Regions from separate parts of the Ralstonia psammae genome, predicted to be linked through region 3. Evidence: predicted binding sites of a transcription regulator. Region 3 holds the regulator's gene; each other region holds the start of a gene.

Evidence for each region. Region 3 encodes FNR, which switches genes on or off when oxygen is low (the NO sensors DNR and NnrR bind a similar motif). Its sites were predicted from a motif close to TTGATNNNNATCAA; they were not measured.
Region 1: the regulator FNR is predicted to act here: its motif matches at 3,945-3,958, upstream of R2N16_RS19150 (ribonucleoside triphosphate reductase).
Region 2: the regulator FNR is predicted to act here: its motif matches at 1,661-1,674, upstream of R2N16_RS08845 (DUF2249 domain-containing protein).
Region 4: the regulator FNR is predicted to act here: its motif matches at 4,587-4,600, upstream of R2N16_RS16910 (universal stress protein).

Annotation. Positions count from the first base shown of each region.
Region 1 is NZ_CATZBU010000011.1:36,596-42,528, reverse strand. It holds gene R2N16_RS19170 (fumarate hydratase) at 1-996, shown strand, start outside; gene murI (glutamate racemase) at 1,011-1,859, shown strand; gene R2N16_RS19160 (dicarboxylate/amino acid:cation symporter) at 1,920-3,197, opposite strand; gene R2N16_RS19155 (DHCW motif cupin fold protein) at 3,567-3,908, shown strand; gene R2N16_RS19150 (ribonucleoside triphosphate reductase) at 4,044-5,933, shown strand, end outside.
Region 2 is NZ_CATZBU010000003.1:455,201-461,133, forward strand. It holds gene nirK (copper-containing nitrite reductase) at 1-1,482, opposite strand, end outside; gene R2N16_RS08845 (DUF2249 domain-containing protein) at 1,754-2,044, shown strand; gene R2N16_RS08850 (nitric-oxide reductase large subunit) at 2,077-4,353, shown strand; gene R2N16_RS08855 (GntR family transcriptional regulator) at 4,495-5,217, shown strand; gene R2N16_RS08860 (ABC transporter ATP-binding protein) at 5,271-5,933, shown strand, end outside.
Region 3 is NZ_CATZBU010000002.1:179,112-185,044, reverse strand. It holds gene ccoP (cytochrome-c oxidase, cbb3-type subunit III) at 1-708, shown strand, start outside; gene ccoG (cytochrome c oxidase accessory protein CcoG) at 705-2,168, shown strand; gene R2N16_RS04505 (FixH family protein) at 2,195-2,422, shown strand; gene R2N16_RS04500 (hypothetical protein) at 2,419-2,673, shown strand; gene fnr (fumarate/nitrate reduction transcriptional regulator Fnr) at 2,695-3,423, opposite strand; gene R2N16_RS04490 (sulfite exporter TauE/SafE family protein) at 3,606-4,349, shown strand; gene scpB (SMC-Scp complex subunit ScpB) at 4,837-5,688, shown strand; gene R2N16_RS04480 (pseudouridine synthase) at 5,779-5,933, shown strand, end outside.
Region 4 is NZ_CATZBU010000008.1:133,833-139,765, forward strand. It holds gene R2N16_RS16875 (class II glutamine amidotransferase) at 1-285, opposite strand, end outside; gene R2N16_RS25525 (hypothetical protein) at 528-701, shown strand; gene R2N16_RS16885 (universal stress protein) at 787-1,242, opposite strand; gene R2N16_RS16890 (zinc-dependent alcohol dehydrogenase family protein) at 1,335-2,333, opposite strand; gene R2N16_RS16895 (MgtC/SapB family protein) at 2,488-3,714, shown strand; gene R2N16_RS16900 (YgaP family membrane protein) at 3,715-3,897, opposite strand; gene R2N16_RS16905 (CBS domain-containing protein) at 3,928-4,395, opposite strand; gene R2N16_RS16910 (universal stress protein) at 4,680-5,180, shown strand; gene R2N16_RS16915 (universal stress protein) at 5,221-5,933, shown strand, end outside.

The DNA of each region.
Region 1 (5,933 bases), on a different contig from region 3:
GTGCCGACCATGGGCGCCGGCTGGTGCCCGCCGGGCATGCTGGGCATCGGCATTGGCGGCACGGCTGAAAAGGCCATGCTGCTGGCCAAGGAAGCCCTGATGGAGCCGATCGACATTCAAGACCTGATCGCCCGCGGCCCGAGCAACCGCGCTGAAGAACTGCGCATCGAACTGTACGAGAAGGTCAACGCACTGGGCATTGGCGCACAAGGCCTGGGCGGCTTGGCCACCGTGCTCGACGTGAAGATCCTGGACTACCCGACCCACGCGGCCAACCTGCCGGTCGCCATGATCCCGAACTGCGCCGCCACGCGCCACGCACACTTCACGCTGGACGGCAGCGGCGTTGCCAAGCTGGAAGCGCCTGACCTGTCGCAATGGCCGAAGGTCGAGTGGGCACCGAACACGGAAACGTCCAAGCGCGTGGATCTGAACGCGCTCACGCCGGAAGAAGTCGCCTCGTGGAAGCCGGGCCAGACGCTGCTGCTCAACGGCAAGATGCTGACCGGCCGCGATGCCGCACACAAGCGCATCGCCGACATGCTGGCCAAGGGCGAGAAGCTGCCGATCGACTTCACCAACCGCGTGATCTACTACGTGGGCCCGGTCGATCCGGTGCGCGATGAAGTGGTCGGCCCGGCCGGCCCGACCACGGCCACGCGCATGGACAAGTTCACCGAGACGATGCTCGCCCAGACGGGCCTGATCGCGATGGTGGGCAAAGCCGAACGCGGCCCGGTGGCCATCGAATCCATCCAGAAGCACAAGTCGGCCTACCTGATGGCCGTGGGCGGTGCGGCATATCTGGTATCGAAGGCCATCCGGGGCTCGAAGGTGCTGGCGTTCGAAGACCTGGGCATGGAGGCCATCTACGAATTTGACGTGAAGGACATGCCTGTCACCGTCGCCGTGGATAGCTCGGGCACGTCGGTCCACAAGACCGGCCCGGCGGAATGGCAAGCCAAGATCGGCAAGATTCCGGTCGCAGCAGGCTGATCCGTTCGTTCAGTATGACGACACGCGCGCAGGCACCGGTCGGAGTCTTTGATTCCGGCCTCGGAGGGCTCTCCGTCCTGCGCGCGATTCGCGCCGAACTGCCGGCCGAATCGCTTCTCTACCTGGCGGATTCCCGCCATGCCCCTTACGGGGAAAAATCTCCCGAATACATTGCCGACCGCACGCTGCGTGTGTGCGAATGGCTGGTCGACCAGGGCTGCAAGGCGTTGGTGATCGCGTGCAACACCGCCACGGCGCAGGCCGTGCATGTGCTGCGTGAAAAGCTGGCAGTGCCGGTGATTGGTGTTGAGCCGGGTTTAAAGCCAGCAGTTGCCGCGTCCAAGAACCGTGTGGTCGGCGTGCTCGCCACCGAGAGCACGTTGCGCAGCGAGAAGTTTGCACGCCTGCTGGCGGCCGCCTCCGGCGATTGCACGGTGCTGAGCCAACCCGGCTACGGCCTCGTCCCCCTGATCGAACGCGGCGACACCCACTCGCCTGCGGTGCGGGAACTGCTGCAGGCCTATCTACACCCGATGCTCGATGCGAATGCCGACACGTTGGTGCTCGGCTGCACGCACTACCCGTTTCTGGAAGGTGCCATCCGCGAGATTGCAGGCGATCGGCTGACATTGATCGACACCGGTCACGCCGTCGCGCGCCATCTGGGGCGTACGCTGACGGCGGCGGGATTGCAGGCGGCGGGCCAACCCGCATCGCCGCGCTTCATGAGCACCGGCGACGTGCTTCCGCTGCAAGCCATGGTGGCCGCATTGCTGGGAGAAGCGCCGATGGCACAGCACGTCGACATTGGTGACGCGCCCCAGAGCCCGGCCGTGGCTTCGCTTACTTCTCACCCCGAATAACGCCGCCCACATATGACAACGCCGCCCTGGAAGGCGGCGTGTTGTCATCTTGGCTGAACGTCAGCCGACGATCGGCTGCACTGCAGGTTCGGTGACTCCCGCCACCTCTTCCTCTTCTGCCGGCTCATATTTCGCCACCACCGCCGTGGCCAGGCTGTTGCCGATCACGTTGGTGGCCGTGCGGCCCATGTCGAAGAACTGGTCGATCCCGATGATCAGCAGCAAGCCGGCTTCGGGCAGGTGGAACATCGGCAGCGTGGCCGCCACCACCACCAGCGAAGCACGCGCCACGCCAGCCATACCCTTGCTCGTGAGCATCAGCACCAGCAACAGCGTGACCTGTTGGGTGAAGCTCATCTCGATGTTGTAGGCCTGCGCGATGAACAGCACCGCAAACGCCTGGTACATCATCGAGCCATCGAGGTTGAACGAGTAACCCAGCGGCAGCACAAAGCTCGAGATGCGCTTGGGCACACCAAAGCGGTCCAGCGCTTCAATCGTCTTCGGGTAAGCGGATTCGCTGCTTGCGGTCGCAAACGCCAGCAGCGTCGGCTCGCGAATCAGCCCCAGCAGGCGGCCCAGCGAACGGCCGAGCAACACGTAGCCGACGAAGAACAGGATCGCCCACAGCAGCGCCAGGCCCAGGTAGAACTCGCCGATCAGCTTGCCGTACGTCCACAGCACGCCCACGCCCTCCACCGTGATGGCAGCGGCCATGGCGGCAAACACACCCAGCGGCGCAAAGCGCATCACGTAGTCGGTAATGCGGAACATCAGCTTGGTCAGCTCTTCCAGGCCACGGCCGATCACGCTGTCCATCGGGTTCTTCATCGTCGACAGCGCGGCGCCGAAAAACAGCGAGAACACCAGGATCTGCAGGATCTCGTTGGTGGCCATGGCCTCCACGATGCTGCGCGGGAACACGTGCGTGATGAACGCCTTGAGCGTGAAGTCGCCCGTCTTCAGGCCCGAGGTGGCCGACACATCCGGCAGCGCGAGGTTCATGTGCACACCCGGCTGGAAGAAGTTGACCAGCAGCATGCCCAGCGCCAGCGACGTGGCCGACGCGCACACAAACCAGACCATCGCGCGCAGGCCCACCCGGCCGACCGAGCGGCCACCGCTCATGCTCGCCAGGCCCGTCACCAGGGTCGAGAACACCAGCGGCGCGATGATCATCTTGATCATGCGCAGAAAGATGTCCGTGATGATGCTGAAGTACGAAGCGATGTCCTTGGCCGCCGCGGCGTCCTTGGCGTATTCGTGGCAACCCCAGCCGACAGCAATGCCCAGCAGCATTGCCAGCCCGATGTGAGAGGTCAGACGTTTGGTGTTCAAGACTTTCTCCAAGGAATATCCGTGGCCGGAGGGACGGCGCACGCAGACGCGGATCTCATGGGGCCAAGGGCCGGCCCAAGCTCGTCACGCTTTGTAAAAAGCGACGATATTAGAGAAGCGCATGGCGATCGTTATGTCGATGTTGCATAGCACCATGCAATTTCTGCATACATTGATATGGCGCCTCTGGCGCTCTGCTGCGATGCCGCATGGGCAGTGGAATCGGCCGGCGCGCGGCGGATTATTGAGCCGCACGCAATGCCGTCGGGGCGTACCAACAAGCGCCGTTTAAAGCACATGAAATGCGACGCTTGCACCACGTAAGCCGCTGATACCATCGTGGACTTACGTCACCCACCGGAGCCCGCGATGAAAATGGCACCCTTCGCCTTTGGCACGACCGACTGGTCCGCCGTTGAACCGACCGAACACACTGGCGAGACCGGCATGGCGATCTGGCGCACCCGCTACTTTGGCGACGCGTCGAACCGCATCCGCGTGCGCATGGTCGAGTACACGCCCGGCTACCTGGCTGACCACTGGTGCAAGAAGGGCCACATCCTGTTCTGCCTGGATGGCGAGCTGGAAACCACGCTGGAAGACGGCCGCAAGTTCACGCTCACGCCCGGGATGAGCTATCAGGTGGGCGACGATGCTGAAGCCCATCAGTCGTACACCAAGAATGGCGCCCGGCTGTTCATCGTCGACTGACAGTGACACGCACTTTCCGCGTCACACACGAACCGGTTGACCGGGGTCAAGCGATTCAAAAATCCAGGTCATTCAGGCTCATTGACCACAATATGTAGTGCTAGTCTGACTCCATACCACTAGATGGAGTACCCCATGACGAGCACACAGGTCAGCAGGCAAGTCACCAAGCGCGACGGTTCATTGGCACCGTTTGATGCGCAGAAGATCCGCCAGGCCATCGCCGCAGCCGGCCAGGCCATCGGCGAATTCGACACCGTCGAGGCGCAGCGCCTGACCGCGGGCGTGCTCGGACATCTCGCCCCGCTTCCCTGCCCTGATATCGAAATCATCCAGAACTGCGTGGAAGAGGTACTGGTGAACGCCGGCTATTGGCGCACCGCGCGTGCCTACATCGTCTACCGCGAGCAGCACGCCCGGCTGCGTTCGCTCAAGCACACGCTGGTCGACGTCGAGAGCACGATGGACGAGTACCTTGAGCAGCGCGACTGGCGTGTCAATGCCAACGCCAATCAGGGCTACAGCCTGGGCGGGCTGATCCTGAACGTGGCGGGCAAGGTCACGGCCAACTACTGGCTCTCGCACGTCTACAGCCCCGAAGCCGGTGCGGCGCACCGCGAAGGCGACCTCCACATCCACGATCTCGACATGCTCTCGGGCTACTGTGCAGGCTGGTCGTTGCGGCAGTTGCTGACGGAAGGCTTCAACGGCGTGCCGGGCAAGGTGGAAGCCACGCCGCCGCGGCATATGTCCGCAGCCATCGGGCAGATCGTCAACTTTCTCGGCACGCTGCAAAACGAGTGGGCCGGCGCGCAGGCGTTCAGCTCGTTCGATACGTACATGGCGCCGTTCATCCGCCGCGACGGGATGTCGTATGCGGCGGTAAAGCAATCCATGCAGGAGCTGATCTACAACCTGAACGTGCCCAGCCGCTGGGGTACGCAAACGCCGTTCACCAACCTCACGTTCGACTGGACTTGCCCAGCCGACCTGCGCGAACAGATTCCGTACATCGGCGGCGAAGAGATGCCCTTCACCTACGGCGATCTCCAGCCCGAGATGGACATGATCAACCGCGCGTACATCGAGGTCATGATGGCCGGCGATGCGAAGGGTCGCGCGTTCACGTTCCCGATTCCCACCTACAACATCACGCCCGATTTCGATTGGGAACACCCGAACACCACGCTGCTGTTCGAGATGACGGCGCGCTACGGGTTGCCCTACTTCCAGAACTTCCTCAACTCCGATCTGGAGCCGCACATGGTGCGCTCGATGTGCTGCCGACTGCAGCTGGACCTGCGCGAGCTGCTCAAGCGCGGCAACGGGTTGTTCGGGTCGGCAGAGCAGACAGGGTCCATTGGTGTGGTGACCATCAACTGCGCACGGCTGGGCTATCTCCACGCCGGCGACGAAGCGGCGCTGCTGGCGCGGCTCGACACGCTTCTCGCCCTCGGCCGCGACGTGCTGGAGGTAAAGCGCAAGTTCGTGCAGCGGCTGATCGACCGGGGGCTGTATCCGTACACGCGCCGCTACCTGGGCACGCTGCGCAACCACTTCAGTACGCTGGGCGTGAACGGCATCAACGAGATGGTGCGCAACTTCACGCGCGATGCCGATGACATCACCACACCATTCGGCCACGCCATGGCGGTACGCCTTCTCGACCACGTGCGCCAGCGCATGACGGAATTCCAGGAAGCGACGGGGCACCTGTACAACCTCGAAGCCACGCCCGCAGAGGGCACGACCTACCGCTTCGCCCGCGAAGACCGCAAGCGCTGGCCAGGCATCCTGCAAGCCGGCACGACCGAGCAGCCGTATTACACCAACTCCAGCCAGTTGCCCGTGGGCTACACCGATGACCCGTTCGAAGCACTGGCGCGCCAGGAAGCGCTGCAGAGCAAGTACACGGGCGGCACGGTGCTGCACCTCTATATGAACGAAGCGATCTCATCGCCGCAGGCGTGCAAGGAACTCGTGCGCCGGGCGCTGGCGAACTTCCGCCTGCCGTACATCACCATC
Region 2 (5,933 bases), on a different contig from region 3:
CTTGGCGGGTGCCGGCTGGGCACGCACCTTCTTCACGTCGTCTGCGCTCACGCGGCCGCCAGGGTTGTCCCAGCTGTTGAGCACGTAGGTCAGGATGTTGGCGACCTCGTCATCATTGAGCTGCGTCATCGGCGGCATGACGGAGTCGTACTCCTGACCGTTGACCTTGATCTTGCCGTTCAGGCCATGCAGCACGATATTCATCGCACGCTTCGGGTCTGCTGCCAGGAAATCCGACTTGGCCAGTGGCGGGAACACGCCCGGCAACCCGGCGCCGTTGCCCTGATGGCACACCGAGCACGTGCCCGCAAACAGCGCGCGCCCTGCCTGCACCTGATCCTGGACCGTCAGCGTGCCGCTCTCCGACGCCTGGGTCGCCCTGGTGACGGCGCTCATGTTGGGTGCGGCACGATCGCCCAGGTACACGGAATCCAGCTCCTTGCCGGAATAGACGAGCTTGTTCTCTGGGCCATCCACCTTGAGGATGGCCATGGCGCCCTTGTTGAAGGCACGGAAGATCGAGTGGTCAACCAGCACATAGCTTCCCGGCACGCGCGCGGTGAACTTCACAACCGCCGCGCCGCCCGCCGGGATCAACGTGGTCTGCACGTTCTTCTGCACGTTGGTGCCGCCCTCGTAGCGCACCTGGTCAAAGATGGCACCGATCACGTGGAAGCTGGAGACCAAATTGGGCCCGCCGTTGCCAACGAAGATGCGTACCGTTTCACCCACCTTGGCGTGCAACGCCTTGTCACCAGTGAGCGCGCCTTCCGCACCGTTGAACAGCACGTAGCTCGGGCGCTCGTCGATGGCCTTTTCCATGTCGAACGGCTGTAGGCCCTTCTCGCGGTACTTGCCGGCGGTATAGAAGTCGCCCTGCATGACGTAGTACTCGTGATCAACCTTGGGCAAGCCCTCGGGCGGTTCGACCAGGATCAGGCCGTACATGCCGTTGGCGATATGCATGCCCACGGGCGCGGTGGCGCAGTGATAAACGTAGATGCCCTCGTTGAGCGCCTTGAAGGTGAACTGTGATTCATGGCCCGGTGCGGTAAAGCTCGACGCTGCACCACCGCCCGGCCCTGTCACGCCGTGCAGGTCGATGTTGTGCGGCATCTTGCTGCCCGGGTGGTTCTTGAGGTGGAACTCCACCGTGTCGCCCTGCCGCACGCGGATGAAGCTGCCGGGAACGGTGCCCCCGAACGTCCAGAAGGTGTAGCTGACCCCTTCGGAGATCTGCATTTCCTTCTCGACCACTTCCAGTTCCACGATGACCTTGGCCGGATAGTTCCGGTGGACTGGTGGCGGCACAAGCGGCGGACTCGTAAGGACGGCGTGGATCGGCTCGCCACGTGGCGGGCCAAAGTCGCCCGGCAACTTGGCGCTGGCGGCGCGGGCCGCAGTGCCCGCAAGCACTGCGCCCAGCACCACAGAAATCAAGCCCGCGCGCATCAGGCTGCGGACGGTGTGAAGACGGCTCATTTTTTCCCCCGTATATCGGTCTGGTGTCGTCCGCTCCACGTTAGGCCCCGGCAGCCAGTAGGGCTTTGATACAGCGCAAACGAAAACCGGCCCCGACCAGCACATCCGCCCCGCCGCATGGCGGGCAAGCCCAGTCGTGGCGTGATTCGCCACATCAAGATGCCCACAAAACAAGCATCTGATATACATCAATAACGGCGGAGATTCTCCTCATTAATATAGTTGCATCCTTAATGCATCTTTTTGATGCAACACCCACAGAGGGAATCCCATGACTCAGTCCACCTCCACCATCCAGCTCGACCTCCGCGTGCTGGCGCCGCGCGAGCGCCATCCGCTGATCTTCTCCGCCTTTGGGGAACTCGGTATCGGCCAGAGCCTGGAGCTGATCAACGATCACGATCCACGCCCGCTGCAGTCGCAGTTTCAAGTCGAGCGCCCAGGGCAGTTTTCCTGGGACTACCTTGAGCGCGGCCCCGGCACGTGGCGCGTTGCCATCACCAAGGTGGCGTCTGCCGCCAGCGCCGGCCACTGCTGTGGCGGCTGCGGTGGTGGCGCCTGAATTTCCGACTGCATCCTGCAAGGAACCTTGTCATGAAAAACAATCAGAGGCTGTGGCGGTGGCTCGGCCTGATCTTCATTCTGTCGTTCGGGGCATTGGGCTATCTGGGGCGGCAGATCTATCTGGCAGCGCCGCCGATTCCGCATGCCGTTGTCACCTCTGTGGGCGACGTGCTCTTTACCGGCGAGCAGATCCAGCGCGGCCAGGAAGCCTGGCTGGCGGCCGGTGGCCAGCAACTTGGCACCGTCTGGGGCCACGGCAGCTACGTTGCGCCTGACTGGTCTGCCGATTGGCTGCACCGCGAAGCCACAGCGCTGCAAGCCATCCGCGCGCATCAGCAGTTCGATACCGATGGACCGCTGACGACCGTGCAGCAAGCCGCCGTCGATGCCAGCGTGAAGGAGGAAATGCGCCGCAATACGTACGACGCAGATCACGACATCCTGACCGTGTCGCGCGAGCGCGCGGAGGCCATCCGCGGTGTGGCCCAGCATTTCGAGGCGCTGTTCGGCACCGATCCTTCACTGGCAACGTTGCGAGATCAATACGCCATGGCCACCGGCGTGCTGCCCGAGCCGGCCGATCGCGAAGCCCTGGCGGCGTTCTTCTTCTGGACGTCATGGGCCGCCGCTGCCGACCGCCCGGGCGAGACCGACATCTCGTACACGAGCAACTGGCCGCATGAGCCGCTCGTGGGCAACACCATGACCGGCGGTGCCGCCGTGTGGTCAATGGTCAGTATCGTGCTGCTGCTGGGCGGTATTGCCGCCATGCTGTGGCTGCAAGGCAGCAGCAAGCACGAAGAAGAGGCTGCGCCGCTGCCGGCCGATCCGTTCCTCAACGCGGTCGCCACGCCATCGATGAAGGCCACGCGCAAGTACTTCTTTGCCGTGATCGGGCTGATGCTGGTGCAAATCGGCATGGGTGCCATCACCGCGCACTATGCGGTGGAAGGTGAATCGTTCTTCGGGATTCCGCTGGCGCAGGTGCTGCCGTATGTGATCAGCCGCACCGTGCACACGCAATTGGGCGTGCTGTGGATTGCCACGGCGTGGCTGGCCACGGGCCTGTACATTGCGCCGCTGCTGTCGGGGCGTGAACCGAAGTTTCAGAAGCTGGGCGTTGACCTGCTGTTCTGGGCGTTGATCTTTATCGTGGTGGGCTCCATCGCCACCGGCTGGCTCGGCACGCTGCAGCATCGCGGTGCAGACTTCGGCTTCTGGATCGGCAATCAGGGGCTGGAGTACACCAGCATGGGCCGCGTGTGGCAGCTGCTGCTGTTCGTCGGCTTGCTGTTCTGGGTCGTGCTGCTGGGCCGCGCACTGTGGCCGGCACTGAAGACGCCGTCGGAATCGCGCGGGCTGATCGCCATGGTGTTCCTGTCGGCCACGTGCATCGGCGGGTTCTATTCGACCTCGCTGGTGTGGGGCCAACACACGCACTATTCGATGATCGAGTACTGGCGCTGGTGGCTCGTCCACCTGTGGGTCGAGGGCTTCTTTGAAGTGTTCGCCACCGCCGTCATCGCGCTCATCTTCACGCGCCTGGGCCTGATTCGCGCCAGCAGCGCCAATCGCGCCATCGTGGCCGAGACGATCGTGTTCCTGTTCGGCGGCATTCTTGGCACGCTGCACCACCTGTACTTCACGGGGACACCAACCTCAATCATCTCGGTGGGTGCGGTGTTCTCGGCGTTGGAAGTGGTGCCGCTCACGCTGATCGGGCTCGAAGCGCTGCAGAACTATCGCCGCACGCAAGGCACGCCGTGGCTCAATGCGTACAAGTGGCCCGTGCTGTGCTTCGTGGCCGTGGGCTTCTGGAATACCGTCGGCGCCGGCCTGCTCGGCTTCGCCATCAACCCGCCGGCTTCGCTGTACTACGTGCAGGGCCTGAACATGACAGCCGCCCACGGGCACGCCGCGCTGTTCGGGGTGTACGGCATGCTCGGTATCGGCCTGATGCTGTTCTGCCTGCGCGGCCTGTATGCGCGCAGCCTGCATGCCGATCGCCTGCTCAAGCCCGCGTTCTGGGGGCTGAACATCGGCCTGGCGATGATGGTGTTCATGTCGCTGCTGCCGGCCGGCATCTACCAGGCCTGGGCCAGTGTCACCAAGGGCATGTGGTACGCCCGCTCGCCGGAGGTGGTCCACTCCAAGGTGATGGAAACGCTGGTCTGGCTGCGTGTGCCGGGTGACATCGTGTTCGCCGCCGGTGCCCTGGTGCTGGCCTGGTATGCGCTGCGGCTGCTGCGCCGTCCCAAGGCACAACCGGCTGAACCGCTCCCGGCTTCCGCCCGCGTCAGCCGCTGATCCGTCGTACTTATCGTAAAAGCCCGCAGGCCCCGTGTCAGTTTTGACCGGGGCCTGCGGGTTTTCCTGTAATGCCCAGGGGAGGCAAGCTCCCTACAATGCGGAGTCATATAGATGAGTAGTTGACCCATTCACCACACCATGCCCGCCGACCTCCGCCTGCCCCGCTATCAGCAATTGCGCGACGATCTGGCCGCGCAGATCGCCCAGCAGCACTGGCGCCCGGGTGACGCCATCCCGACCGAAGCCGAGCTTGCCAAGATGTACAACGTGGCGGTCGGCACAGTCCGCAAAGCCGTAGACGTGCTGGTGGCCGAAGGGCTGCTCGAACGCTTCCAGGGCCGTGGCACCTTTGTGCGGCGTGCCAGCTTTGCCAGCTCGTTGTTCCGGTTCTTCCGCTTCCAGAGCGAAAGTGGCGAGCGACGCATTCCCGAGAGCCGCATCCTCAAACGCGACGTGCTCGACGCACCGTCTGCACCGGCTGCTGGCCTGCAGATTGAAACAGGCTCGCCGGTCATTCGCCTGACCCGGCTGCGCCTGCTGGATGGCGCGCCAATGCTGGCAGAAGAAATCTGGTTACCGTACGACCGCTTTTCGCCGCTCGCCACACTGGAGCTGGACGCGTTTGGTGACCTGCTGTATCCGCTGTACGAAACGCACTGCGGACAGATCATCGCCAGTGCCGAAGAAACGCTCACGGCCGAGGCCGTCAACGCCACCTACGCGCGCCTGCTGCGCATCAAGCCGGGAGACCCGGTGATGGTCATTGAACGCATCGCGCGCGGTTACGACCGCGTGCCGCTCGAATGGCGGCGCTCGCGCGGCGCGGCGGCGCACTTCCGGTATCACGTTGATATCCGATAGCGCCCTCGCCTCCATACATTCATACCTACAAAACACACACAGGAGACAACACCATGCAGGCGACCTCCCCGCCGTTGCTGGACGTACGCGGCGTGACGCTGCAGTACAAAACGCGCCAGCATCTGGTGACGGCCACCTACCGCGTCGACTTCCAGGTCTATCCCGGCGAGCGCTACATCCTGCTCGGGCCGTCGGGCTGCGGTAAATCGACGTTGCTCAAGGCCATCGGCGGCTACCTTACACCCACCGAGGGCGAGATCCGCCTGAAGGGCCAGCCCGTAACCAAGCCGGGGCCGGATCGCATGATGGTGTTCCAGGAGTTCGACCAGCTCCTGCCATGGAAGACCGTGAAAGAGAACGTGCTGTTCCCGCTGCTCTCCACAGGCAAGCTGGGCGCCCGCGAAGCCGAGGAGCGCGCCCTGCACTACATCAACAAGGTCAACCTCACCAAGTTTGCCGACCACCACCCTCACATGCTCTCGGGCGGGATGAAGCAGCGCGTGGCGATCGCACGCGGCATGGCCATGGAACCCGACGTGCTGCTGATGGACGAGCCCTTCGCCGCGCTCGACGCGCTCACGCGCCGCAAGATGCAGGACGAACTGCTGCAGTTGTGGGACGAAACGCGCTTCACGGTGCTGTTCGTCACGCACTCGATTCCGGAGGCGATCCGCTGCGGCAGCCGCATCCTGATCCTCTCGCCGCATCCGGGCCAG
Region 3 (5,933 bases):
TGCATCTTTGCTTTGGGGTACCTGATCCTCTACCCGGGCTTGGGCGCATACGGCGGGGTGCTTGGTTTCTCCACGCGCGGCGAGCTGGCCTCGCAGCGTGCGGCGGCCGACGCGCAGGTCCGCCCGCTCTATGAGCGCTATGCCGGCACGGACATCAAGCAGATCGCCGCGGACCCGCAGGCCCATGAGATCGGCCAGCGCCTGTTCATGAACAACTGTGCGCAGTGCCATGGCTCGGACGCCGGCGGCTCGAAGGGCTTTCCGAATCTGACCGACAACGACTGGTTGTACGGCGGAGAGCCCGAGACGATCCTGACCACCATCACCAAGGGGCGTCACGGCGTCATGCCGTCGCTGGCGGCGGTGGTGGACGGCAATCAGGCTGTCAACGTGGCCAACTACGTGCGCTCGCTGTCGGGCCTGTCTTACGACCCGATCAAGGCAGCACGCGGCGAACCGACCTTCAAGTCGGTCTGCGCGGCCTGCCACATGGCAACCGGCAAGGGCAACCAGGCGCTCGGCGCACCTAACCTGACGGACCGCGTCTGGCTGTATGGCAGCTCGGAAGCGACCATCGTCGAGACCATCCTCAAGGGCCGGGACAACACGATGCCGGCACACGAGAACCTGCTCTCGCCGGAGAAGATCCGGATGCTGGCAGCTTATGTCTGGGGTCTGTCGAACAGCAACACGAGTCACGCGCAATGAGCAACAACGAGCCAGCCTGGCGCCCGATGACGCCCGCTACTGCGGCGGCGGGCGCCGAGGACGCACCGACCGAGCAGATGCTCTATGAGGTCCGGCGCAAGATCTATCCGCGCGCCGTGACCGGCGCCTTTGCGCGTTGGCGCGTCTGGCTGGTGCTGGCCACGCAAGCCATCTTCTATGGCTTGCCGTGGTTCCAGTGGAACGGTCGCCAAGCCGTGCTGTTCGACCTGGGTGCGCGCAAGTTCTACCTCTTTGGCCTCGTGTTGTGGCCACAGGATGTCATTTATCTGACGGTGCTGCTGGTGCTTTCGGCGCTGGCGCTGTTCCTGTTTACGGCGGTGGCGGGGCGGCTCTTTTGCGGCTATGCCTGCCCTCAGACGGTCTACACCGAAATCTTCATGTGGATCGAGCGGCATGTCGAAGGCGACCGCTTTGCCCGCATCCGGCTCGACGGTGAGCGTTGGAGCCTGCGCAAGCTGCGTCTCAAGGCCACCAAGCATTCAGCCTGGGTGCTGATCGCGCTGTGGACGGGCTTCACTTTCGTCGGCTTCTTCACGCCGATCCGCGACCTGGGCATGGAGACCTGGACGCTGTCGCTCGGCCCTTGGCAGACGTTCTGGATGCTCTTCTACGCATTCGCGACATGGGGCAACGCCGGTTTCATGCGCGAGCAAGTGTGCCGCTACATGTGTCCCTACGCTCGTTTCCAGAGCGTGATGGTCGATCCCGATACCTACGTCGTCACTTATGACACCCAGCGCGGCGAGCCGCGCGGCAGCCGTTCGCGCAACGCCGATTTCGAAGCACAGGGTCTCGGTTCCTGTGTCGATTGCAGCATCTGTGTACAGGTGTGCCCGACCGGCATCGACATCCGCCAAGGGCTGCAATACGAATGCATTGGTTGCGGCGCCTGCATTGACGCCTGCGATCAGGTCATGGACAAGATGCGCTACCCGCGCGGTCTGATCCGCTATACGTCGGAGCGGGCGATGCGTGATCGGCTCAGTCCGAAGGAAGCCCTTCGGCATCTGCTGCGCCCGCGCGTGCTGATCTATACCGGGATCATGCTGGTCCTCATCGCCGGCTTCATCGTGGCATTGGCGATGCGTCAGCCTCTCAAGGTTGACGTGATTCGCGATCGCGGTGCACTGGCGCGTGAAGTGGAAGGCGGCAAGATCGAGAACGTTTATCGCCTGCAGCTGATGAACGCGTCCGAGCACCCCGTGCGCGTGACCATCACCGCAGAGGGCATGCCGGAACTGGACGTGCAGGGCGGTCGCGGTGAGTCGACCACACTGGAACTGCCGCCGGCGGCCAACCGGCTGCTGCCCGTGCGTGTACGCCGGCCGGCCGACGACGCCGCCCCAGGCTCGCACAAGATCCGCTTCGTCATCCATGCAGACAGCGGTAGCGACAGCCTCGTACTGCGCGAACCGTCGAGCTTCATCGTGCCGCGCTGACGCGGCATCCCCAACAGGAGGCAACGATGCACGCAACGCAATCTTCCGCACCGGTCCGTCCCTGGTGGCGCGAGCCCTGGCCGTGGCTGCTGATGGCCGGGCCGTTCGTCGCCATGATCGGCTGTGGCGTCACCATCTGGCTGGCCATGTCACATCCCGATGCCGTTATTCACGACAACGTCGTGCGGCGCGGTTTAGTCGTCGAAAAGACGGCCGTCGCACCGGCGCATGCCATCCACGCGGAGGCCCGATGAAGCGTCGACTGCTGATGTGGATTCTGTGGCCGGCATTTCTGTCGGCCGCGCTGGCTGAGCTGGTGGTCTTTGCGGTGGTGGACCCCGCCGACCTGCGCTTCTTCGGCGAACAGATCACGGTGTCGGCCCAGGCGGTCTACACCATGTCGTTCTTTTTGTTCTGGTTGCTGTGCGGATTGTCGAGCGCGCTGACGCTCTATGTGTCGCCGGGCATCGGCAAACTCGAAGCGCATGAACACCCGCTCGTGTGAGCGGGCGCCATGGAAAGCAGCTTAGGTGGCCTGACCGCTCATGACCTGGCGCAGGCCGGCCAGGTCGATCAGCTTGACGTGCCGTTGGCGGATCTGAATGAGGCCCGCTTCGGCAAAGCGCGAGAACAGGCGGCTGACGGTTTCGAGCTTGAGACCCAGATAGCTGCCAAGTTCTTCGCGGCTCATGCGCAGCACAAATTCGGTGGAGGAATATCCGCGCTGGGCCGAACGCTTCGAGAGGTTGAGCAGGAACGCAGCGAGGCGCTCCTCCGCACGCATGGAACCCAGCGTGAGCAACATCAGATGATCCTGCGAGATTTCCTTGCTCATGATGCGCAGGAACTGATGCTGCAGCGAAGGCAGCCGGCGCGAAAGGTGTTGCAACTCGTCGTAGCGCACCACGCAGACTTCCGTATCTTCCAGCGCGGTAGCGTCCGACACGTGGCGCATATCGCCAATGCCATCGAGCCCGACGATTTCACCCGGCAGGTGGAACCCCGTGATCTGGTGGCGACCGTCTTCAAGCGTCAGGTGGGTTTTGAGCGTGCCGAAACGAATGCCGTAAACCGCTTCCAGCGGCTCACCCAGGGAGTAGAGCGATTGCCCCTTCTTAATGCGGATGCGCTCGCCGACCAAATCGTCCATTTTGCGCACGTCGTCCGAGTTCATTCCCACCGGCAGGCAGATTTGCCCGAGTACACAGGTGGAGCAACGCGAGGCTTGATCGGTAAGTGCGATTCGAGTGAGCACGGGGCGGGGGCGGCTGAATTTCGTGAAAGTGAAATGAGTAATTCTTGTGGTGCAACTCACGCTTATTATAACGGCGACCTTCTTGTCATCGGACATTTCCGATGCGGCAAATCGCGCCGATTACGCTTAGTTCGCAACAGTAAAACGAAAACTTTGGCCCATATCAAAGGAGCGTCAGAAAGATGAGTGCCGCGGCGCTGCTCAGCGTTTTTCTGATTGCATTGCTAGGCGGTGTGCATTGTCTGGCGATGTGCGGTGGTATTGCACTCGCGGCCGAACGTGGGGGCGTGGCGGTACGGATCGTGTCGCGTCGCAGGCTCTGGTTTGAGCAGGTCGTCATGCATGCGGGGCGGCTGACCACCTACGCGCTGCTTGGCGCAATCATGGGTGCGATGGGCGCGACCGTCTGGCGCCAGCAATGGCTGCCGATTCAACGCGGCTTGTTTGCCTTCGCCAGTGCGTTGCTGCTCGCCTACGGGGTTTTGCTGCTTGTGCGGTCTGCCGGAGATGCGTGGCGCAGTGTGTGGCTTGAGCGCTGGCTCGGCCGCGTCGCGGGTGGCCTGTCTCGAGTGGCCGCCACGCTGGGCGGCAGGCTGCAACGTCAGCCGCCGTTGCTGCGCCGGTATATCACGGGTATGGCGTGGGGGCTGGTGCCGTGCGGCATGGTCTACGGCGCATTGGCTGTGGCGTTGTTGGCAGGCAACGCTGCCTCGGGGGCCGTGGTCATGCTCGCCTTTGGTGCGGGTACGCTGCCCAACCTGCTGATGATGTCTGGCCTGGCCGGGTGGCTGCGCAGACTGTCGCGCCAGCGGTGGGTGCGAGGTGCGGCGGGCGTTGTCATCGCCATGTTCGGGGTCTGGGGGCTGGCGCACGCAATCTGGCTTCCAGAGATGCTCAACGCACATGGCTTCTGTCTGGTGCTGTAGGCGTTTAAAGCACGCGCAAATTGCCATCCGGCCTGGGACGAGAGGCTAGGACATCTTCCCGGTTGCGGCCCCGCGGGAAATTGCCCTACAATCGACAACAATTCGATTCGCCACCCGCGCAAATCAACAATCCCAAGCGCGGCGCCAAGCGATGCCATCCAGCGGTAAAGTCACCCTGGACAGTCGATTCGGGCGGGCTGCCATTCTTCGTTGGTAGTCGTCCGGCGCAGTATCCGTCCCCATGGCGGCGGAAGAAATTGCCCTTGTGGTGCCTGACCGGCACCGGATCAACTCGCTCCTCCGGCCCTACTTTGCGGGCATAGCCATTGCGTTTCGGTGCAGGGTTCAATTGAATCCATTGGCCTTTACGCGCCGGGCCCGGGCGGGCAACAGCATTCAGAAATGCCGCGTGCTTCGCGGCGGGACGACAAACCTCAAGCGTGATGGCGACTGGCCGCGCGCGAGCAATGACGAGCCGCTCAACCCGATGAATACCCAAGAGGCGAAAATCGTCCTCGAAACCGCGCTGATCTGCGCGCAGGACCCGTTGCGAGTCAATGACTTGCGCAAGCTGTTCGACGAAGATGTTTCCGCGGACACCATCCGAGTGCTGCTCGAAGAGCTGCGCCAGGACTGGCTGAATCGCGGTGTCGAACTGGTTGCGCTGGCGTCCGGCTGGCGCCTGCAGAGCCGCCCCGAGATGCGCATGTATCTCGACCGCCTGCATCCGGAAAAGCCGCCCAAGTACTCGCGCGCCGTGATGGAAACGCTGGCGATCATCGCTTATCGCCAGCCGGTCACCCGCGGCGATATCGAAGACATTCGCGGCGTTACGGTCAACACGCAGGTCATCAAGCAGATTGAAGACCGTGGCTGGATCGAAGTCATTGGGCATCGTGACGTGCCGGGCCGCCCGGCGCTGTATGCGACGACCAAGCAGTTTCTCGACGACCTTGGCTTGCGCTCGCTGGACGAGCTGCCACCGCTCGAAGATGCTCGCGCCCAGGTGCAGGCAAGCCTGCTGGAGCAGGGCGCCATCGAATTCGAGGGCGGTGCAATTGCGATGGAAGAGTTGACTGCGCTGGTCAACGACGCGCCGGAAGGTGCCGAGAGCGCAGAGGTTTCAGTGGCGGAAACGACGGAAACGGCGGAATCGCCCGTTGCTGAAGCTTCCGTTGACGTGGTCGCTGAAACGCAAGCGCAGCCTGAGGTGGCGGCGGGAGACGAGCCGGCCCTGGAAACCGAGTCGCAAGCGGTGAGTGTGGCTCACGTTGCGTCCGAAGATGAGTACAAAACACCGGTCGAGCCGCCTGCGGCTCCCGCCAATGAGCATTCGTAACGCTATGCCGGCCGCGCAGTTGGCGCATGGTCTGAACCCCTAGATTTGAAAGACGTTGTGAACACCCAGCCAGATTCCATGGATACACGTATGCCGGCCGATGCCGAAGCTCAGCCGCCGCGACAAGACGGCGGTGATGGGACTGAGGCCGCGCCTCGTCGCAAGGGATTGCGCCGCGGCTTGCGCAACCTCGTGGCTTCGCGCCGCCAGCAGCAGGACGGTCGCCCTGAAGGCGAAGCCGCTGA
Region 4 (5,933 bases), on a different contig from region 3:
GGGGGTGTCCGTTGCCGCGCGCACATGGGCAATGAACATCGACGAGCGGATGGCGCGGGCGGCTTCACGCAGGTTGGTGTCGTTCCATGCGGGGTGCAGGCAGCGGTATCGGAAGGGCACTTCAGAGTAGCGGCCATACCAGCCGATGCCGAAGCCGTCGCCGTTGGTGGTCGTCTCGCCGCCAAGGCGGGAGCGCAGACTCTGGTCGATCAACGAGTGCCGCGGCCGGAACAGTACGGTCTCCATCTGAATGGGATTGCCTGAATACGCCAGCCAGCGACACATGATGCATTTGCCTATAGGGATGCCTTGAGAGGTGAGTCTATGCAATGCGCTTGCGAATGCACAAGAGAATCCCGACCCTCATCCGGCCAGGGTCTGGGCGGTTTCGCGGCCTTGACGGTCACGTTCTTCATCGGTTTTATGGGCGGCGCCACGCACGACATGCAGCTCGCGAAGCCGCGTGGGCACAGCGCAGCCGGCATCTGCAAGGGTGGCGCGGACTTGGCCCGCGGAGCGTCCAGCGCATGCCCCAGAAGGGCTCGGTGCTGGCCCAGATGCATAGGTTCAGCACGGCAACACTGTCGTCAAAACGCATCACCATGGCCAGCGGTGCCGGGTGGGACAGCACCATCGGCTGGTTGGATGAGTGCGGAAACGTCGAGTGCGCTTCGGGTGCGTTCGAACCCACAATCGGCTAGACGACGGGCTCACACGTGGCACGCAGGTGAGCGCCCTCCGAAGCAGACGATCAGAGCGGCTGTGCTTCCGAGTACCTCTTCCCTCTTACTCATCGACCTCGCTACGCACCATCAGCACCGGCTTGTTGGTCTTGCGCACCACGCCTTCGGCCACGCTGCCCAGCACCAGATGCTTGAGCCCACGCCGGCCATGCGTGCCGAGCACGATCAGGTCCGTTGCGGTCTCGTTGGCTTCCGCGACAATCGTTGCGGAAATCTGCCCCGGCGCAATGGATCTTTCGAGCAGCTTGGTCGAATGCTTGATGCCCGCGGCGTCCAGCTTCTTTGATACCTCGGCCAGCGTATCGCGGCCGTAGTCGACCACCTGCTTGGCGTAGGCAATCGAATCAGTTCCGACCATGTCGAAGGTGATGTCGCTGCTATCGGCAACGAATAGGGCTTCGACTTCCGCGCCCGTTGCCTTGCTGACCACAATGGCTTGGTGCAGCGCGAGGTAGGAGGCGTGGCTGCCGTCGGTGGCAAGCAGGATTCGCTGATACATGGTGGTCTCCAAGGCGTTGCGCAGTAAGGCACCGCGTGTAATCAGCGTAGCCAGCGTGGCGCGGGGGCGGTTGATACGTGTCAAATGTCTTTCTAAGACACCTGCAGGACGGCAGCGCCGGCTAGCCGCCCGGCGCGGAGGTCTTCCAAGGCGATGTTGGCGTCTTGCAACCGATAGGGCGTGACACGAACCCGCAAGGGGATTTCCGCTGCGATGCGCATGAGCGCGAGTCCGTCCGCCCGCGTCAGGTTCGCGACGGATACAAGCTTGCGTTCTTCCCACAGCAACCGATACGCAAACGCGGGGATCTCGCTCATGTGAATGCCGCCGCAGACCACCGTGCCGCCCTTGACCACGGCCTGTAGCGCTTGGGGCACGAGCGCGCCAATGGGTGCGAAGATCAACGCGGCGTCGAGCGGTTCCGGTGCGGGGGTGTCGCTGGCGCCTGCCCATTTGGCGCCGGTGTCCAGCGCAAGTTGTTGAGCCGCCGTGTCGCGTGGCCGGGTGAAGGCAAAGATTTCGCGCTGCTCTGCCACGGCAATTTGTGTGATGAGGTGGGCCGCAGCGCCAAAGCCGTAAATGCCGATCCGGTGCGCATCGCCGGCCATGCGCAGCGTGCGGTAGCCGATCAGGCCGGCACAGAGCAGCGGCGCGGCGTGTGCATCGTCGTACCGTGCGGGAATCGGCAGGCAGTACCGCGCGTCGCAGACGACGTATTGCGCATACCCACCATCGCGCGTGTATCCGGTGAAGGCCGGGTGATCGCACAGGTTTTCGCGCCCTTGCAGGCAGTACGGGCAGACTCCGCATGTCCAGCCGAGCCACGGCACGCCCACGCGCTCGCCTGGGGAGGGCGTTGTTACGCCTTCGCCGCACGACTCGACGATGCCGACGATTTCATGACCGGGAATGAGGGCGGGTTTCGGGGCGGTCAGTTCGCCGTCCACGATATGGAGGTCGGTACGGCAGACACCACACACGGACACCGCGATCCGGACCTCACCCGGCCCAGGCGTTGGCGTAGGCACTTCACGCCAGACCAATGGCTTTCCGGCCCCTTCCATCACCATGGCCTGCATCGATTCGGACATCGCAGTCTCCGAGTGTGGCGTGTCCTGTCAGTATGGATGCGTGCTGCGGAACGACGTCCCTGCAGTCGACCATCGACTGCGCCAGATCAATCGGGAGGCGTTGCCGCGCGCAATACTGAATGGGTGCAATGCAACGGCCATCCGTATCCACTGAATGTCTTCACTGCTGTCCTTCTCGGTTGCCTTGGGCGTGGGGCTGGCGATCGGCCTCGAGCGCGAGCGTAGTCATGCCGACAGCGTGGAGCTGCCGGCGGGCATGCGAACGTTTGCGATTGGGGCGCTGGCCGGTGCCATTGCGGCAAGCGTGCCCATACCGTTTGCCGTGCCCGCGGTGTTGCTGACGGTCGCGGTTTTGGCGGCCCTGGGTTATCACCATTCCGCCAACCTTGACCCTGGCGTGACGACGGAACTCGCACTCGTTGCGACCACGCTGTTAGGCGCCTACGCCGTGAGCGAGCCCGAAATGACGGCGGCCCTCGGTACGGTGCTCCTTGTTCTGCTCTATGCCAAAGCGGGTTTGCATCGCTTTGCCCGCACGGTCATCACCCAGCGGGAACTCGCCGATCTGTTGATCCTTGCCGTAGCAGCATTGCTGATCTGGCCGGCGGTTCCCGACCGGCACATGGGGCTGCTGAACGCCTGGAACCCGCATACGCTGTGGCTGGTTGTGCTGCTTGTCATGCTCACCGGCAACACGGGCCATTTTGCGGCGCGATGGTTTGGAGCGCACCTCGGCTTGCCGCTGGCCGGCCTGTTCAGCGGCTTCGCATCGAGTGTGGCCACGATCACGGTCATGGCCGCGCACGTCCGAAAAGATCATCGCCTCGTTGGCGGTGCGGTTGCCGCGGCGCTGCTGTCCAACGTCGCTACGCTGGTGCAGATGGCGTTGCTGATTGCCGCTATCAACATCGACTTGCTGCGCTTGCTGGCCGGCCCGCTGGCAGTGGGCATGATGACGACCGTGGCATGGTCCGCTCTATGGATATGGCGTGACAGCGAGCCCCGTCAGGAGGCGCCCGAGAACTCGGGGTCGTCCATCAACTGGCGCGTCGCGATTGGTTTTGCCCTTTGGACGGCGGCCTTGCTGCTTGCTGCGGCCGCCGCTCGAACATGGTTTGGGACAGCCGCGGTGGTGGCTGTCACCGTGTTTGGTGCATTTGCCGATGTGCATGCCGCGACGGCCTCCATCGCAACGCAGGTTGCCGGCCACACGCTGCAGCCGTCTACAGCGGGCACGTTGGTGATGCTTGCGCTGACAGCCAACACGTTTTCAAAGGTCGTTGTGGCCATCAGCGGAGGCCGCGCTTTTGCCGGCAGGGTCATCACCGGTCTGCTGACCATGCTTCTGTTCAGCTGGGCGCTGTTGTGGTTTGTCGCCTAGTCAATCCCGGCCAATGCCCAGCACCCAATAGAGCGGGCACATGCGGATCAGGCCCGTCGCCAGAGGAATCAGCCCCAACCAGCCAACCCACGCGGGGACCTTGCCAAAAACCGCAAGCAAAATCATGGCGATGCCAATCAAGATGCGGACGGCGCGGTCCGCGGTTCCAACATTGGTCAACACGGCAATACTCCTAAAGGGTTGGGTCAAGAATTAGAGAATCAAATCGGACGGCGCATGCTGGTGTGATTTTCCAGCGTTGTCGCGGCCGAGAATGCCGGCCAGCAAGGTCCATTCGCCGCCTATCGCGCGGATGGCGTCGTCCAGACTGAGCATGCCCACCAGCCGTTGCTGACGATCGACCACTGCCAGACGGTGCAGGCCGTGGCTCAGCATCGAGCGCAAGGCTTCACTGATCACGGCGTCATCGTGGATGGTCAGAAGACCGCGCGTCATGACTTCCGATACGGCGGTCTGGGTGCAATCGTCGCAGCTGGCGATGCCGTGCACCACCATGTCCCGGTCTGTCACGATGCCCACCACCCGCGTCCCCCCCGGGGTGAATTCCGTGACAAGCAACGCCCGGGCACCTTCATCCCGCATCAACCGGGCGGCTTGCTGCAACGTTGCCGTTGCCTGGACGTGGACGATGCGGTGGGAACAAATCTCGTCGACCCTCATGCTGAACTCCGATGCGCGTACGTTTTCACTATAAGAACGGGCCGGTGTCAGAGGTTGATCCTGCACAAGGTGCCGTGACCTTCGACTGCACACCAGAAGGGCAGCGGATGGCTGACAAGTCTATCGAGCGTTGGGCTCGTCCCATTGAGGCAGATCAACTGGCATTGCGCACCGGTCCGGCTAGCCAAACGCTGATGTAAATCAAGGGGTGATCCGCCAAGTGGTCCAACATGGAATTCAGCCAGCCCGCTGGGGGCAGATAACGGATTCGTTGGAGGCACATCATGTACGACAGGATTCTGGTAGCGGTGGATGGCAGTCCTACGGCAAATCGCGCGCTGGATGAGGCAATCCAGCTTGCACAAAAGCTTGGTTCTGAGCTGGTCATCGCCCACGTGATCGACAACTCGTATCTGATGTACGACGTTGGCTATATCGATGTCGGCGCCTTTACCGAGGCACTGGTCAAACAAGGCAAACAAATCGTTGCCGACGCGCGTGCCAAGGCCGAAAAGGCAGGCGTGCACGTCCACAGCGTGGTGGTTGACGATCCCATCGGGACGTTCGATATCGGGACTGCCATTGAGCAGGCGGCCCACAACGTCGGTGCCCAAGCCGTGGTGCTGGGCACGCATGGGCGACGCGGCTTCCAGCGTTTGCTGCTGGGCAGTGTGGCCGAGAGCGTGATACGCCTGAGCACGCTGCCGGTGCTGCTGGTCCGCGCATTGCCGTCGGAAACACCGCACGCGGCTACGGAACCCCTGAGCAATGCCGTCATTGCCTAACCGGGTGACTCATCTTCTGACACGACATCGGGATCTGACCATGAGCTACGCCAGCGTGATGGTGCATCTGGACCGCAGCGAACGCGCCATGCACCGCCTCAACCTTGCGGCGCAGTACGCACAGGCGCACAACGCCAAACTTGTCGGCATCTATGCGAGCTTTGCGCCAAGCCTCAGCTGGTTCTACATGATGGAGAACGCTGCCCGCTATCTGGAGGAAGACCGCATCCGGCGGGACAGCATCCGGGATGCCGTGCACGCGCGCTTTCGCCAGGCGACGGAGGCGCTTTCCGTGGAAACGGAGTGGCGTGCAGTGGAAGGCGACCCTGTGGCGCTGGTGCTGCGTGAAGCACGGGAGGCCGATCTTCTGGTCGTCGGACAACGGAACCACGACGACGCGGATGAATTCATCGCCGTCGACTTTGTGGAAACACTGGTCTTGGAGTCGGGCCGCCCGGTGCTGGTTGTGCCGTATGCGGGCAACTTCACGGCGTTGCCACAGCGCGTGCTGGTGGCCTGGAACGGTGGGCGCGAATCGGCGCGCGCGCTGCACGATGCCATGCCAATGATGACCGGCGCGAATGTGCGCGTGCTGCAGATCACCAGCACCCGGCCAAGGCACTGGGCAGAAGAAACCACGGTGGGTCAGGTAGCACGTGCGCTGAACGCGCGCGGCATCCATACGACGGTGGAAGAGGCCGACTGCGCAGATTCCGACGCCGCCGTGGGTGAATTGCTGCTCTCTCGGGCGGC